3 regions of the Streptomyces sp. NPDC054786 genome follow, and region 3 is predicted to be linked to each of the others. Evidence: riboswitches for the same ligand, from Rfam matches in the RefSeq annotation. Region 3 holds a riboswitch; each other region holds the start of a gene.
What was found. A riboswitch is a leader RNA that binds a small molecule or an ion and turns the genes downstream of it on or off. The one in region 3 is predicted to bind cyclic di-AMP.
Positions count from the first base shown of each region.

Region 1 (4,608 bases), on a different contig from region 3:
CAAGTGGGCCTGCGGGGAGCGGGCTTGTGACGCCTCCGGCCGCGTGACCCATCCGGACCCCGACGATTCGCCGCCCGGCGCCGTAGCCGAAACGCTGGGGAGGCCGACGCGGCCGCCACCACGGTGCTCGTACGGACGGGCAGGAGTGGGAAGAGGCCGGTGCGGATGCTCCAGGACGAAGCGCCCTCCAGGGACGACGGGGAGCGGCGGGTGGGCCGCGGCCGGCCGGCCCGCTCCGGCCGCCGCCTGGTGCGCCGGCTCCCCGCCCTCCTGCTCGTCGGCGGCCTCGCCTTCGGCATCGGGACGTCGGCCGGCTACACCGCCGCCCCCTTCTTCTGCGCCGCCCCGCTGATCGCCGCGTCGCTCTCCTCCCTGCGCACCACCGCCCTCACGGCCCTGGCCGCCGTGCTCGGCGAGACCTGGGTCGTCACCTACCGCGGTGTCGCCGAGGACACCTACGAGTCGGTGGCGGAGATCGCCATGGTCTTCGTGGTCGCCCTGCTGGCCCTCGGCATCAACCGGTTCGTCCGGGTGAGCGATGCCCACCTGGCATCCGTACGGGACATCTCGGAGGCCGCCCAGCGCGCCGTACTGCCCACACCGCCCGAACGGCTCGCCGGCCTCGCCGTCGCCGCCCGCTACGTGGGTGCGCTGGCGGATGCCCGGATCGGCGGCGACCTCTATGCGGTGCAGGACACCCCGCACGGCGTACGGCTGATCGTCGGCGACGTTCGCGGAAAGGGGCTGGAGGCGGTGGAGGCCGCGGTGATCGTCATCGGTGCCTTCCGCGAGGCGGCGGAGCAGGAGACGACGCTGGAGGCGGTGGCGGGCCGGCTGGAGCGGGCGCTGCAACGGGAGGGCGGACGGCGCGCGGGGCTCGACGAGTTCGAGGGGTTCACCACTGCCGTCCTCGCCGAAATCCCCGCCAACGGGCAGTCCGTTCTGCGGGTGCTCAACCGCGGCCACCCGTCCCCGCTGCTGCTCACCCCGGACGGCGGGCTGCGCGAGCTGGTGCCCGCGGTGCCGGCGCTGCCCCTGGGAATGAGCGAGGTGGCGAGCTGGCCGGACCGGTCGGACGAGACGTTCTTCCCGGCCGGCGCCCTGCTGCTGTTCTTCACCGACGGGGTGACCGAGGCCAGGGACCTGCTGGGCCGCTTCTACCACCCGTCGGGCAGACTGCGCGGCCGTCGTTTCCCGGGCCCGGACGCCCTCCTGGACGCCCTCGTCGAGGATGTCGCACGGCATACCGGCGGCGCACCGGCCGACGATATGGCGCTGTTGGCGGTGCAGCGGCCGATGGGGGCGTAGGGGAGGGACGCGCAGGGCGCCGGGGGACGGGGAGCCCGGGAGCGCGCGGGCGTCCGCTCAGCCCCCTGCCACGCCTCCCGCCGCGCCCTCCGTCCCCGGCAGCCGGTGCAGGCTCTCCCCGTGCGGACCGGTGAGCGCGACCGGGCGCTCGTCCAGGGCGAGGGTCAGCATCAGCGCATCGTCCGGGTGCGGTGAGCGATGCGCCGGCGCGGTGATCCAGGGCAGGACGGAGTGGTGCTCGTGGGAGAGCCAGTGCCCGCCGCCGGGCCGTCCGCGCAGCAGCGACCGTACGAGACGCGCGAACTCCTCGCGGCGGACGGGCGGGAGGCCGCTCAGCACGGCGCTGTGGAAGATGACCAGCGTCGCCCCGGGCGGCGCCTCGGCGGCGAGCGCGGGCAGCTCGTCGAGCAGATCGCCGCGCACCATCCGCGGCCGCGGCGCCGGCCGCACCGCCTCGACGGCCGCGGACAGCCGGGCCGCCCGCTCCGCGTCGCCCGGCCATACGAGCGCCTGCAGCCAGCGCAGATCGTCCGGTTCGGCAACCGGGTCGAGCGGATCGAGGCCGATACCGGCCCGCCAGACGATCCGGGGCATCGGGCCGGGCAGCTCGTCGGCCGTCCATCCCGTACGGCACCTCAATACGAGCGGGCTCTCCGGTGCCCCTGCCTCGGCCCGGAGGGTGTCGCCCCGGAGGGCGTCTCCCGGGAGGTCACCCCTGCCCGCGCCCTCCGCTTCGTTGTCCTCGTCCTCGTACCGGTAGCGATAGCGGTCGGGATGCAGACCCAGCCCCGCCGACGCGCCGACCTCCAGCAGCGCCAGCGGCTGCGGCAGGCGGGCGAGCAGCGGCAGCAGCGTCGCGCAGTGGGCCGGCTCATCGGTCCGGGGCGAGCGCTGCATGATCACCGCGCGCACCTCGTCCCAGTGCCGGATCGTCCACTCGCGCCAGCGGCCGTACGCCATTTCACCGCGCGGCCCCAGCTCGGCGTGCGGGCCGTCGAGATAGCGGACGGCGGCGAGCAGAAGGTCCGGCTGCTGTTTGCCGCCGGCCGGCAGCGACCCCGACAGCAGATCGCAGAGCTCCTGGTCCTGGCTGATCCGCGCGCTCAGCTCCTCGTGCGCCGCGGACCACCCCCGTGCCCGACGCCAGGAGAAGTCCCCGTACCGCTCCGCCACCTCCCAGGCGCCGGCGGCAGCGCTCTCGACGTTCCCGGTGTTCCCGACGTTGACGGCCATGATCCGACGTTACTGCTCTCACGTTCCGTAACCGAGGGGCACCCCTCCGCATAACAACTGGCACACAATCCACGCGAGATCGTTTAGGCGTGGGCGGCCAACTCGCCCGATTTGTGGCCGTGGTGGCCGAAAAAGTCCACGCCAAAGCTGTTGTGGGGCCGTGATGAATTCCCGGGAAGGCTTGGAATCCGGCTGCGATCTCTATTACTGTCCGATAACGCAGCGCGGTCGTCCCAGCCGTCGCAAGAGGCGGCACCGCGCGCCGACGCCGAATCCCGCACGCGCTTTTCACGCACCTCCAGCACCTCGAACTGCACCAAGGGAACCGGGGAACCACTTCCTTGGGGTGAATCGGACGCCCTCCGCCAGGGGGCGCCCGTAGGAGACCTTCCTGCTCCGAACCCGTCAGCTAACCCGGTAGGCGAGAAGGAAGGAAAGGAGAGCGCCCCCGTGGCGTCCAACAGGCCTGCCCCCGAGGGTCCGTCCGCCTACGACCTCGATGACCGAGGTGCCTTCCCGGGCCCCGGTGATGCGGACACCATCAACGACGGACCGTGGGAGGAATGGAATCCCACCGAGGATTCCGTCCGCTCCGTCCGCGGCAAGCACCGGGTGGCCAAGCAGCGCGGCGGACTCGCCCGCGGCGGCACGGTCCTGGGCGTCGGCGTCATCGCGGCCGTCGGTGCCGGCGGAATGGCGTCGGCCGAGGGCCGCCCCGCGGTGCCGATCTCGATGCCCGACGTCGGCGGCATGGCCGACGAGCTCGCCGGCAAGCTGCCGGACGCCAAGTCGCTCCCCGGCATCGGTGACCTCATATCCGACTCGGGCGCGGACTCCACCGCGGCCGAGGGCGCCGCCACGGGCGATGCGGCCGCGGCGGCCTCCGGGCCCCTCACCCGGGCCGCCGGGACGGACTCGGACACGGGCGCCGCCGAGGCGCTGCGCAGCCGCATCCTCCAGCAGGCCGACGCGCAGCAGGGCGCAGCCGATCAGGAGTCCCGCGAGGCCGCCGAACACTCCGCATTCCAGAAGGCCGAGAACGAAGCCGCCGCTCACCAGAAGTCGGCCGAAAAGGCCGCAGCAGCCAAGAAGGCGGCCGAGATGGAGGCCAAGCGCGAGGCCGAAGAAGCGGCCCGGCAAAAGGCGGAGGCCGCCCGCCTCGCCAAGCTGGCGAAGAACTTCATCGCCCCGGTCTCCTCGTTCACCCTCACCGCCGGCTTCGGCCAGGCCGGCGACCGCTGGGCCGCGGACCACACCGGACAGGACTTCGCCGCGCCGACCGGCACTCCCATCAAGGCAGTGCACTCCGGCACCATCACCCAGGCCGGCTGGGCCGGCTCGTACGGCTACCGCATCGTCCTCACCCTCGACGACGGCACCGAACTCTGGTTCTGCCATCTGTCCTCGATGGTGAAGACCTCCGGCAAGGTCACCACGGGCGATGTCATCGGCCGGGTCGGCGCCACCGGCAATGTCACCGGCCCCCACCTCCACCTGGAGGTGCGCCCCGCCGGCGACCCGATCGACCCCATGCCGTGGCTGCGCGACCACGGCATCAACGTGTGAACTTCTGACGGGGTTGCTGTTGGGGGGAGCGGGAGGAATAACTCCCCGCCCCCCAACGCTGCAACCACGCATGACCGCCACACACACCCCCCGAAACCGCAGGCCCCTCGGCTCGCTCTCCGTCTCCTCGCTGTCCCTCGGCGGCAATGTCTTCGGCTGGACGGCCGACGAAGCCGAATCCTTCGCCGTGCTCGACGCCTACCTGGCGGGCGGTGGCAACTTCATCGACACCGCCGACGTCTACTCGGCCTGGGTCCCCGGCAACAAGGGCGGCGAATCCGAGACGGTCCTCGGCAACTGGCTGTCCTCCCGCGGCAATCGCTCCGATGTCGTCATCGCCACCAAGGTCGGTGCCCACCCGGACTACAAGGGCCTGTCCGCCGCCACCATCAAGTCCGCGGTCGACGAGTCCCTCACCCGTCTCCGCACCGACTACATCGACCTCTACTACACCCACTACGACGACGAATCGGTCGAGGTCGGGGAGTTGCTCACCGCGCT
Region 1 covers NZ_JBSHAW010000008.1:41,911-46,518, reverse strand. Annotated here, with positions in the region: gene ACWGI6_RS09160 (PP2C family protein-serine/threonine phosphatase) at 166-1,308, shown strand; gene ACWGI6_RS09155 (DUF2332 family protein) at 1,366-2,541, opposite strand; cyclic di-AMP (ydaO/yuaA leader) riboswitch at 2,834-2,980, shown strand; gene ACWGI6_RS09150 (M23 family metallopeptidase) at 2,992-4,107, shown strand; gene ACWGI6_RS09145 (aldo/keto reductase) at 4,178-4,608, shown strand, end outside.
Region 1: linked by a shared signal. The riboswitch ahead of ACWGI6_RS09150 (M23 family metallopeptidase) and the one ahead of ACWGI6_RS13480 (NlpC/P60 family protein) in region 3 are both predicted to bind cyclic di-AMP.

Region 2 (4,608 bases), on a different contig from region 3:
AGCCCCACGCCACCTCCGCCGACGCCCCCGCGGGCTGCCCCGCCGCCGCGCCCGCCCCCGCGCTGTTCACCTGGGAGTTCGCCGCCGACCCTTACCCCGCGTACGCCTGGCTGCGGGAGCATGCGCCGGTGCACCGGACGGAGCTGCCCAGCGGCGTCGAGGCCTGGCTGGTGACCCGCTACACCGAGGCACGGCAGGCGCTCGCCGACGGCCGGCTGTCCAAGAACCCGGTGCACCACAGCGAGGCCGCGCACGGCAAGGGCAAGGTCGGCATCCCCGGTGAGCGCAGCGCGAACCTGATGACGCATCTGCTCAACATCGACCCCCCGGACCACACCCGGCTGCGCCGGCTGGTCTCGAAGGCCTTCACACCGCGCCGGGTCGCCGCCTTCGCCCCGCGCGTCCAGGAGCTGACCGACCACCTCATCGACGGCTTCGCGGAGCGCGGCGAGGCCGATCTGATCCATGAGTTCGCCTTCCCGCTGCCCATCTACGCGATCTGCGATCTGCTGGGGGTGCCGCGCGAGGACCAGGACGACTTCCGTGACTGGGCGGGCATGATGATCCGGCACGGCGGGGGGCCGCGCGGCGGTGTCGCCCGGTCCGTGAAGAAGATGCGCGGCTATCTCGCCGAGCTGATCCACCGCAAGCGCGAGTCCCTGGGCGACACCGCGGAGGCGGACGAGGACCTGATCTCCGGACTGATCCGGGCCTCGGACCACGGCGAGCACCTCACCGAGAACGAGGCCGCCGCGATGGCCTTCATCCTGCTCTTCGCCGGTTTCGAGACCACCGTCAACCTCATCGGCAACGGCATCCATGCGCTGCTGCGCCACCCCGCCCAGCGCGAGCTGCTGCAGAAATCGATGGCGGCGGGCGACACCGAGCTGCTCACCACCGGCATCGAGGAACTGCTCCGTTACGACGGCCCCGTGGAGCTGGCGACCTGGCGGTTCGCGACGCAGGAGCTGACGCTGGGCGGGCAGCGGATCGCGAAGGGCGACCCGGTCCTGGTCGTGCTGGCCGCCGCCGACCGCGACCCGGCACGCTTCGGCGAGCCGGATGTCCTCGATCTGACCCGTCGTGACAACCAGCACCTGGGATACGGGCACGGCATCCACTACTGCCTGGGTGCGCCGCTCGCCCGGCTCGAAGGACAGACCGCTCTGGCGACACTGCTGACCCGGCTCCCGGACATCCGACTTGCCGCGGAACCGGACGATTTGCGCTGGCGCGGCGGGCTCATCATGCGCGGACTGCGGTCGCTGCCCGTGGAGTTCCCGCCCGAACGGCCCTGACCAGCAACAAGGTCAAAAGTGACAGAGAGTCAGCCGTGTGACCTTTACGTGATCTGCGCTACACCGACTTGTGACTACCCGTGACCCCGGCTACCTTTCGACCGACGATCGACGGGCTTCACTCGATCGGCCGAAGCGGTGATGTGGGGGACCGGTGTAACGGTGTGCCTCGTGCGCGTCGGCCGGCCCGGGTAACCCGTCGAGCAGCTCGAAGAGCTCGTCGTACAACTCAACCGCCGCGCGAAAGGCATCCGCATGCGTTCCGGGAACGGCCGACACCGGCGCCCCCGTCAAGCACCGGCCATCTTTGTCACGGCGGGAGTGACCGGCGCCGGTATTGCCCTGCCACTGCTCGGCGCGAGCGGTGCTCACGCCGCCGACACCGCCACCTGGGACAAGGTCGCCCAGTGTGAGAGCGGCGGCGTCTGGAGCGCGGCTTCGGGCAACGGCTACTACGGCGGGCTGCAGCTCACCCAGGAGATGTGGGACGACTACGGCGGCGCGGCCTATGCCTCGCGCCCCGACCTCGCCAGCCGCTCCCAGCAGATCGCGGTGGCCGAATCGATCCTCGACGACCGCGGCCCGGAGAACTGGTCGAGCTGCGCGGTGAGCGCCGGTCTGACCAAGGACGGGCGCGCGCCGGAGGTCGACCCGGGCAGCACCGCCACTCCCTCGCCCGCCCCGTCGGACGCCGACGGCTCCTCGGACCCCTGGGACCCGTCCGATGCGTCCGGCACGCACGACGGCTCGGACTCCGCCGGCACGCACGACGAGCCGGGCGACGAGTCGTCCGATCCGGCGCCCTCGCCCGATGCCCCGGGCTCCGCCGGCTCCGGCGACGCGTCCACCGACCCGGCGCCGTCCGACTCGGCGACGCCGGGCAAGGGGCACGACGACCCGTCGCAGTCCGCCGACCCGTCCGACGACGGCAGCCGCACGGACACGACCGGCACGCCGCAGGAGAAGCCCGCGAAGGGCAAGCACCGCGGTGGCTCGGGCGACGAGGGTGACGACGACGGCGGCAGGTCCGCCGGCCGGCATGCCTCACGCGGCGACGAGGCGCGCACCGGCCCGGCGGGCGACGGCGACTACACCGTGCGCCCGGGTGACACGCTGTCAGCCATCGCCTCGGCCCACCGGCTGCCCGGCGGCTGGCCCGCGCTCTACGACCACAACGAGGGCGTCGTCGGCTCCGACGCGGACCTGATCAAGCCGGGCCAACTGCTCGATCTCGGGCACTCCGCGGGGTAATTCGCCGCCCTTCGCCCGCTTTTGGGAAAGTGAGACAAGGCTCTCGTTGACCGTGGTGAACCCCGGTTCGTCCCGCCTCGGCAAACCGGGGTTCACCTGCGGGTATGTGACCCGCCCGTGATCAAAAACGGTCAACTTGGTTCAGATGGTGGGGTTTGAACCCCAAGGGGATTACTGCTTAACGTCAGGACCGCTCGCCAAAGCGGGCCCTTCGATCACACGCCGAATCCTGCCGGTGGTCGGAGGCAGTTGACGCGCAAGCGCCGAAGGCAGGAGCGGGGGACCCAAGGTAAGTGCCGGCCCCACCCGTGAAAGCGGGTCAACCGGCTTGGGGTGAAGCCACGTGCGCCACGCGCACGAGGCCGGGCGATTCTCACGGCCCGAACCCGACAGCTCACCTCGTAGGCGTCGGTGAGGAAACGAACGAACCATGCTGATCATCAAGGGCAAGCACCGTCGTCCGTCCAAGGCCGTCCGCGTCGCCACCCTCGCCGGCATCGCCGGCGCTGCCGTGGCCGTCCCGCTGATGGGCGCCACCTCCGCCTCCGCCGCCTCCGTCGCCACCTGGGACAAGGTCGCCCAGTGCGAGTCCGGCGGCAACTGGTCGATCAACACCGGTAACGGCTACTACGGTGGCCTGCAGTTCTCCAACTCCAGCTGGGCCGCCGCCGGCGGCACCCAGTACGCGGCGCGCGCCGACCTGGCCAGCAAGTCCCAGCAGATCGCCGCCGCCGAGAAGCTCCTCGCCATCCAGGGCCCGGGCGCCTGGTCCTGCGCCGGTGCCGGCAACCTGACCGCCGGTGGCCCCGCCGCCGACGTCGACACCTCGGGCTCCGCGCAGACCAAGTCCGCGCCCCAGAAGGACGAGGGCTCCGCCAAGACCGAGGCCAAGAAGGCCCCGGCCGCTCCCGAGCGGCACGCCTCGCGCTCCACCGAGCGCAAGTCCATGGGCCACGGCAACTACACCGTCAAGGCGGGCGACACCCTCGCCAAGATCGCCAAGGCGCACGGTGCCGACTGGAAGTCCGTCTACAAGGCCAACAAGTCGGTCATCGGCGGCAACCCGAACCTGATCTTCCCGGGCCAGAAGCTCAACGTCTGAGTCCACCCCTCAGCGGGAATCCGGCGGGCCCGAGCGGCGGGCCCCCTTCCTCGGTGAGACCGCCCCGCCCGGCGCGCCCTTCCCCCAGCGCGTCGCGGCGGGGCTTCTCGTTGCCCGGCCGCGCCCGGGTCGCACCCATGGCGGCCGCACACCGGTAACCGGTTCCGTTCCGCGTTTCTCCCGTTCGGCGAACAATGCGCCCAAACGTCCCGTGAACTGGGCTTTTGGGGAGCTTTCCGGGTCTTTCCATCCCACAGAGCGGGCCAAGGGCAAGCGGACGTGCCCGGGGCCGTTAGGCTCGTGCTGCAGACTCCAGACACCCACGAAGGAGACAACGTGCCGTCCATCGACGTCGTCGTAGCCCGCGAAATTCTCGACTCGCGAGGTAATCCCACGGTCGAGGTCGAGGTCGGCCTCGACGACGGCAGCACGGGCCGTGCCGCCGTGCCGTCCGGCGCCTCGACCGGCGCCTTCGAGGCCATCGAGCTTCGCGACGGCGACCCGAACCGCTACCTCGGCAAGGGTGTGGAGAAGGCCGTCCTGGCCGTCATCGAGCAGATCGGCCCGGAGCTCGTCGGCTACGACGCGACCGAGCAGCGGCTGATCGACCAGGCCATGTTCGACCTGGACGCCACCGACAACAAGGGCTCGCTCGGCGCCAACGCCATCCTCGGCGTCTCCCTCGCCGTCGCGCACGCCGCCTCCGAGGCCAGCGACCTCCCGCTGTTCCGCTACCTCGGTGGCCCGAACGCGCACGTCTTGCCCGTCCCGATGATGAACATCCTGAACGGCGGCTCGCACGCCGACTCCAATGTGGACATCCAGGAGTTCATGATCGCCCCGATCGGTGCGGAGTCCTTCTCCGAGGGGCTGCGCTGGGGCGCCGAGGTCTACCACACCCTGAAGAAGGTCCTGAAGGAGCGCGGTCTGTCCACGGGCCTCGGTGACGAGGGCGGC
Region 2 covers NZ_JBSHAW010000031.1:29,143-33,750, forward strand. Annotated here, with positions in the region: gene ACWGI6_RS25225 (cytochrome P450 family protein) at 1-1,298, shown strand, start outside; gene ACWGI6_RS25230 (transglycosylase family protein) at 1,554-2,549, shown strand; cyclic di-AMP (ydaO/yuaA leader) riboswitch at 2,801-2,972, shown strand; gene ACWGI6_RS25235 (transglycosylase family protein) at 2,980-3,651, shown strand; gene eno (phosphopyruvate hydratase) at 3,988-4,608, shown strand, end outside.
Region 2: linked by a shared signal. The riboswitch ahead of ACWGI6_RS25235 (transglycosylase family protein) and the one ahead of ACWGI6_RS13480 (NlpC/P60 family protein) in region 3 are both predicted to bind cyclic di-AMP.

Region 3 (4,608 bases):
TGCTGCCGGGGCTTGCGGTGCGAGGCCACGGTGGCCGTCACTTCCTTCCCTTCGAGCCGTGGGCCCGGCGGCGGTCCGTAACGAGGGAACGGACCGCCGCCACACCTCTCGGCGGGGCGGCCGACAGGACGCCGGTGGGAGGCCGGCGATGGCGGGGAGTCGGCCGCCTGGAGGAGGACGCTAAGCCCGTGTGTTGCGGCGACGGGTGCGCTTGCCCGGGATTGTTCGCTTTCGACCGCGGTCGGCGCGCGGGTGACCGCGGCGCCGTGGCCGCACGGCCGGGACCGGGCCCGGCCTGACCGAAGCGGCGATTGTGGGCGCCCTGCCTGAAGGGCCGTGCTATGCGGCGGCTACGATCCAGCACTATGGACGTAGTAATCAATCTCTTCGTCGGCCTGCACATCATCGGCATCGCCTCCCTGCTGGGCGGCTTTCTGACCCAGATGAAGGCGATGAGCGCGGGCACCGCCCGGTTTGTCCCGGCGATGCTGCACGGCGCGCTGACGATGCTGGTCACCGGCATCGTGCTGGTCGGCCTCGACCAGGCCGCGGGCCACAGCCTCAACAACATCAAGATCGGCATCAAGATGGCCGTTCTGGTGGTCATCCTGGCGCTGGTCTACGTCAAGCGGGACGAGGAGACGGTCGCCAAGCCGCTCTTCGGCGCGGTCGGTGCGCTGACGGTGGCGAACATCTTCATCGCCGTGCTCTGGACCTGAGCGGAGCGGCGTTCCGCCCGGGAACAGGGCTCCACGGGCCGGAAGAAGGTCCCCCCGTGGGCCGGGAAGGCCCCCTCCACGGCACACCGCGCGGTCATCGCACTCCGAATCCGGAGGCGACGGCCGCGCGGTGGCGTGTGGGGGGTGGCCGTGGGGGGTGGCCCGGGGGAGCGCGGCCGGGTCTCAGCCCGGGCGGACACTCCCGTAGATCGGCATGTAGTAGATGGACTCTTCCCGGACGTTGGCGCCCGGGTGCGGCGCGTGGATCATCTTGCCGCCGCCTATGTACATGCCCACGTGGCTGATGTCGTCGTAGAAGAAGACCAGGTCACCGGGCTTGAGGTCTTTGGTGGCGATCCGCTGGCCGACCTTGACCTGGTCCCAGGTGGTCCGCGGCAGACTGACACCGGCGGCCTTCCACGCGGCCTGCGTCAGGCCCGAGCAGTCGTAGGAGCTGGGGCCGGTCGCGCCCCAGACGTACGGCTTGCCCATCTGGGAGCGGGCGAAGGCGAGCGCCTTGTCGGCCTTGGCCGAGGTGGAACCGCCGGTCGAGCCACCGTCGTCCGCACCGCCGCCGGTCTGTCCGCCGGCCGAGCCGCCGGCGTCGTGCTGGCGCCGGCGCTCGCGCTCCTGCTGCTTGCGCGCCTCCTCCTCGGCCTTGCGCTTGGCCGCCGCTTCCTTCCGGCGCTCCAGCTCCGCGAGCCGCGCCTTCTCCTGGGCGGTCAGCCGGGAGAGCAGCTGCCGGGCCTCGGCCAGCTTTTGCTGCACGGACCGCTTGGACTCCTTGAGGGATGTCTGCGACGTCTGCAGCCGCTCCAGGCTGCGGGTCGCCTCGGCGCGCTGCCGGGCGGCCGCCGCCTGCTGCTCCTGGTAGTCGGTGACGGCCTGCTTCTGCCGGCCGGTCAGCCGCTCCATGAGGTGGCTGCGGTCGACGAACTGCTGCGGGTCCTTGGCGAGCATCAGCTGCGCCGTCGGGTTCATGCCGCCGGTGCGGTACTGCGCCGAGGCGAAGGTGCCCAACTGGCGCCGGGACTCGTTCATCTTCTCGGCACGCTTGGCGGCGGCGTCGAGCAGGCCGTCCACGGTGTGGCGCTGTGTGTCGGCGTGCTCCTTGGCGGCGTTGTACTTCTGGGTGGCCACCTCGGCCTGGCGGTAGAGGCCGTCGACCTTCTGCTTGACCTCTTCGACGGTGGGCTTGGGCGCCCGGGGGGCCGCGTCGGCGGACTGCGAGAGCAGCGTGGCCGAGGCGAGGGCGGCAGTGGTGAGCCCGACGGCCGTACGTCGGCCTCCGGGTGAGGCGAGAATGCTGGTGCGCGGCTTGCGATGCGACGCCAAGGCCGGCGACTCCTTCCGTGGACCGCCTACCGGGTTAGCTGTCGGGTTCGGGCGGTGTCGCTGACGGAAGGCTTGCCCTACGGTCCGGACGTCCGCTGGCGACGGCTGTCCGGATCGATTCACCCCGGTGGTGCTGGTGGGTCCCCGGCTCCGGGTGCCTGAGGGCAGGGCCGGACTCGGCGTGGGCGGCCCGTGCGGACGCTGTCGTCCACGGGGAGGCGGGCTGCCTGAGCGAGGACGTTAGCCAACTCGTGTGGCTCCTGTGAAGGCTGATGTTCGATATGCCCGAAACCTTTTCGTGACCTGAACGCGATGCGGGGTTGTTGTGGCAGATGTCGGATTCGGGTAGACGAGCCGCCGACCGATCTGTGCCGGTCCCGGCCACCTGACCTGCCGCGGTGCCACGCCTCGCCCCGCAAGCGGCCGACAATGGGCTACTCCGCGGCGGACTGTCAGTGCGGCGGCCTAGACTCGGTGGGCGATGAGCAGCCTCTTTGACGACAGTTTCCTGGCGGACCTCGGCCACAAGGGCGAGGAGCACCCGCCGCCCCCCGAGGACGAGCACGGTCCGGCCCCGGAGGAGATCCCCGCCGACCTCTTCGGCGGGAAGTTCGACGCGCCCCCGCCCAGAGAGGCGTACTACCGCGACGGCGCCGCCCGTCCCGCCCTCGACCCGGCGACGCTGCTGGAGGGGCTCAACGACGAGCAGAAGGCCGCCGTGGTGCACACCGGCGGCCCGCTGCTGATCGTCGCCGGCGCCGGCTCCGGCAAGACCCGGGTGCTCACCCACCGCATCGCGCATCTGCTCGCCGAGCGCCATGTCCACCCCGGCCAGATCCTCGCGATCACGTTCACGAACAAGGCCGCCGGCGAGATGAGGGAGCGCGTCGAGGAGCTCGTCGGCCCGCGGGCCAACGCCATGTGGGTCTCCACCTTCCACAGCGCCTGCGTCCGCATCCTGCGCCGCGAGTCCAAGAAGCTGGGCTTCACCTCTTCCTTCTCGATCTACGACGCCGCCGACTCCAAGCGCCTGATGGCCCTGGTCTGCCGCGATCTGGACCTGGACCCCAAGCGCTACCCGCCCAAGTCCTTCAGCGCGAAGATCTCCAACCTCAAGAACGAGCTCATCGACGAGGAGACCTTCGCCGGGACGGCGGCTGGGGGCGCCTCCCAGACGGAGTCTGGGGGAGGTTTCGAGAAGACCCTGGCCGAGGCGTACGCGATGTACCAGGCGCGGCTGCGCGAGGCCAACGCCCTGGACTTCGACGACATCATCATGACGACGGTCAATCTGCTCCAGGCCTTCCCGGATGTCGCCGAGCACTACCGCCGCCGCTTCCGCCATGTCCTCGTCGACGAGTACCAGGACACCAACCACGCCCAGTACACCCTCGTCCGCGAGCTGGTCGGCCCCGCCGAATCCGCCGCCGAGCTGTGCGTCGTCGGTGACGCCGACCAGTCGATCTACGCTTTCCGGGGTGCCACGATCCGCAACATCCTCCAGTTCGAGGAGGACTATCCGGACGCGACGACGATCCTGCTGGAGCAGAACTACCGCTCTTCGCAGACGATCCTGTCCGCCGCCAACGCGGTCATCGAGCGCAACGAGAACCGCCGCCCCAAGAACCTCTGGACGGACGCCGGCGCCGGCCCCAAGATCACCGGCTATGTCGCCGACACCGAGCACGATGAGGCGCAGTTCGTCGCCGACGAGATCGACCGGCTCACGGACGCCGGAGACGCCAAGGCCGGCGAGGTCGCCGTCTTCTACCGCACCAACGCCCAGTCCCGTGTCTTCGAAGAGATCTTCATCCGGGTCGGGCTGCCCTACAAGGTCGTCGGCGGGGTGCGCTTCTACGAGCGCAAGGAGGTCCGCGATGTCCTCGCGTATCTGCGGGTGCTCGCCAACCCCGAGGACACCGTCCCGCTCCGCCGCATCCTGAACGTCCCCAAGCGCGGGATCGGTGACCGCGCCGAGGCGATGATCGACGCCCTGTCGCTGCGCGAGAAGATCACCTTCCCGCAGGCGCTGCGCCGCGTCGAGGAGGCGTACGGCATGGCGGCCCGCTCCGCCAACGCCGTCAAGCGGTTCAACGTCCTCATGGAGGAGCTGCGCACCATCGTCGAGTCCGGTGCCGGCCCCGCCACGATCCTGGAAGCGGTTCTGGAGCGTACGGGCTACCTCGCCGAACTCCAGGCCTCCACCGACCCGCAGGACGAGACCCGGATCGAGAACCTCCAGGAACTCGCCGCCGTGGCCCTGGAGTTCGAGCAGGACCGTGGTGAGGCTGCGACATCGGGGGCTGATGCCCCGGGCCCCGGCACGCTCTCCGACTTCCTGGAGCAGGTCGCGCTGGTCGCCGACTCCGACCAGATTCCGGACGAGGACGAGGACGGCAGCGGCGTGATCACGCTCATGACGCTGCACACCGCCAAGGGCCTGGAATTCCCGACGGTCTTCCTGACCGGCCTGGAGGACGGCGTCTTCCCGCACATGCGCTCGCTCGGCCAGACCAAGGAGCTGGAGGAGGAGCGGCGGCTGGCCTATGTCGGC
Region 3 covers NZ_JBSHAW010000013.1:95,693-100,300, forward strand. Annotated here, with positions in the region: gene ACWGI6_RS13470 (NlpC/P60 family protein) at 1-41, opposite strand, end outside; gene ACWGI6_RS13475 (hypothetical protein) at 366-719, shown strand; gene ACWGI6_RS13480 (NlpC/P60 family protein) at 903-2,054, opposite strand; cyclic di-AMP (ydaO/yuaA leader) riboswitch at 2,063-2,246, opposite strand; gene pcrA (DNA helicase PcrA) at 2,536-4,608, shown strand, end outside.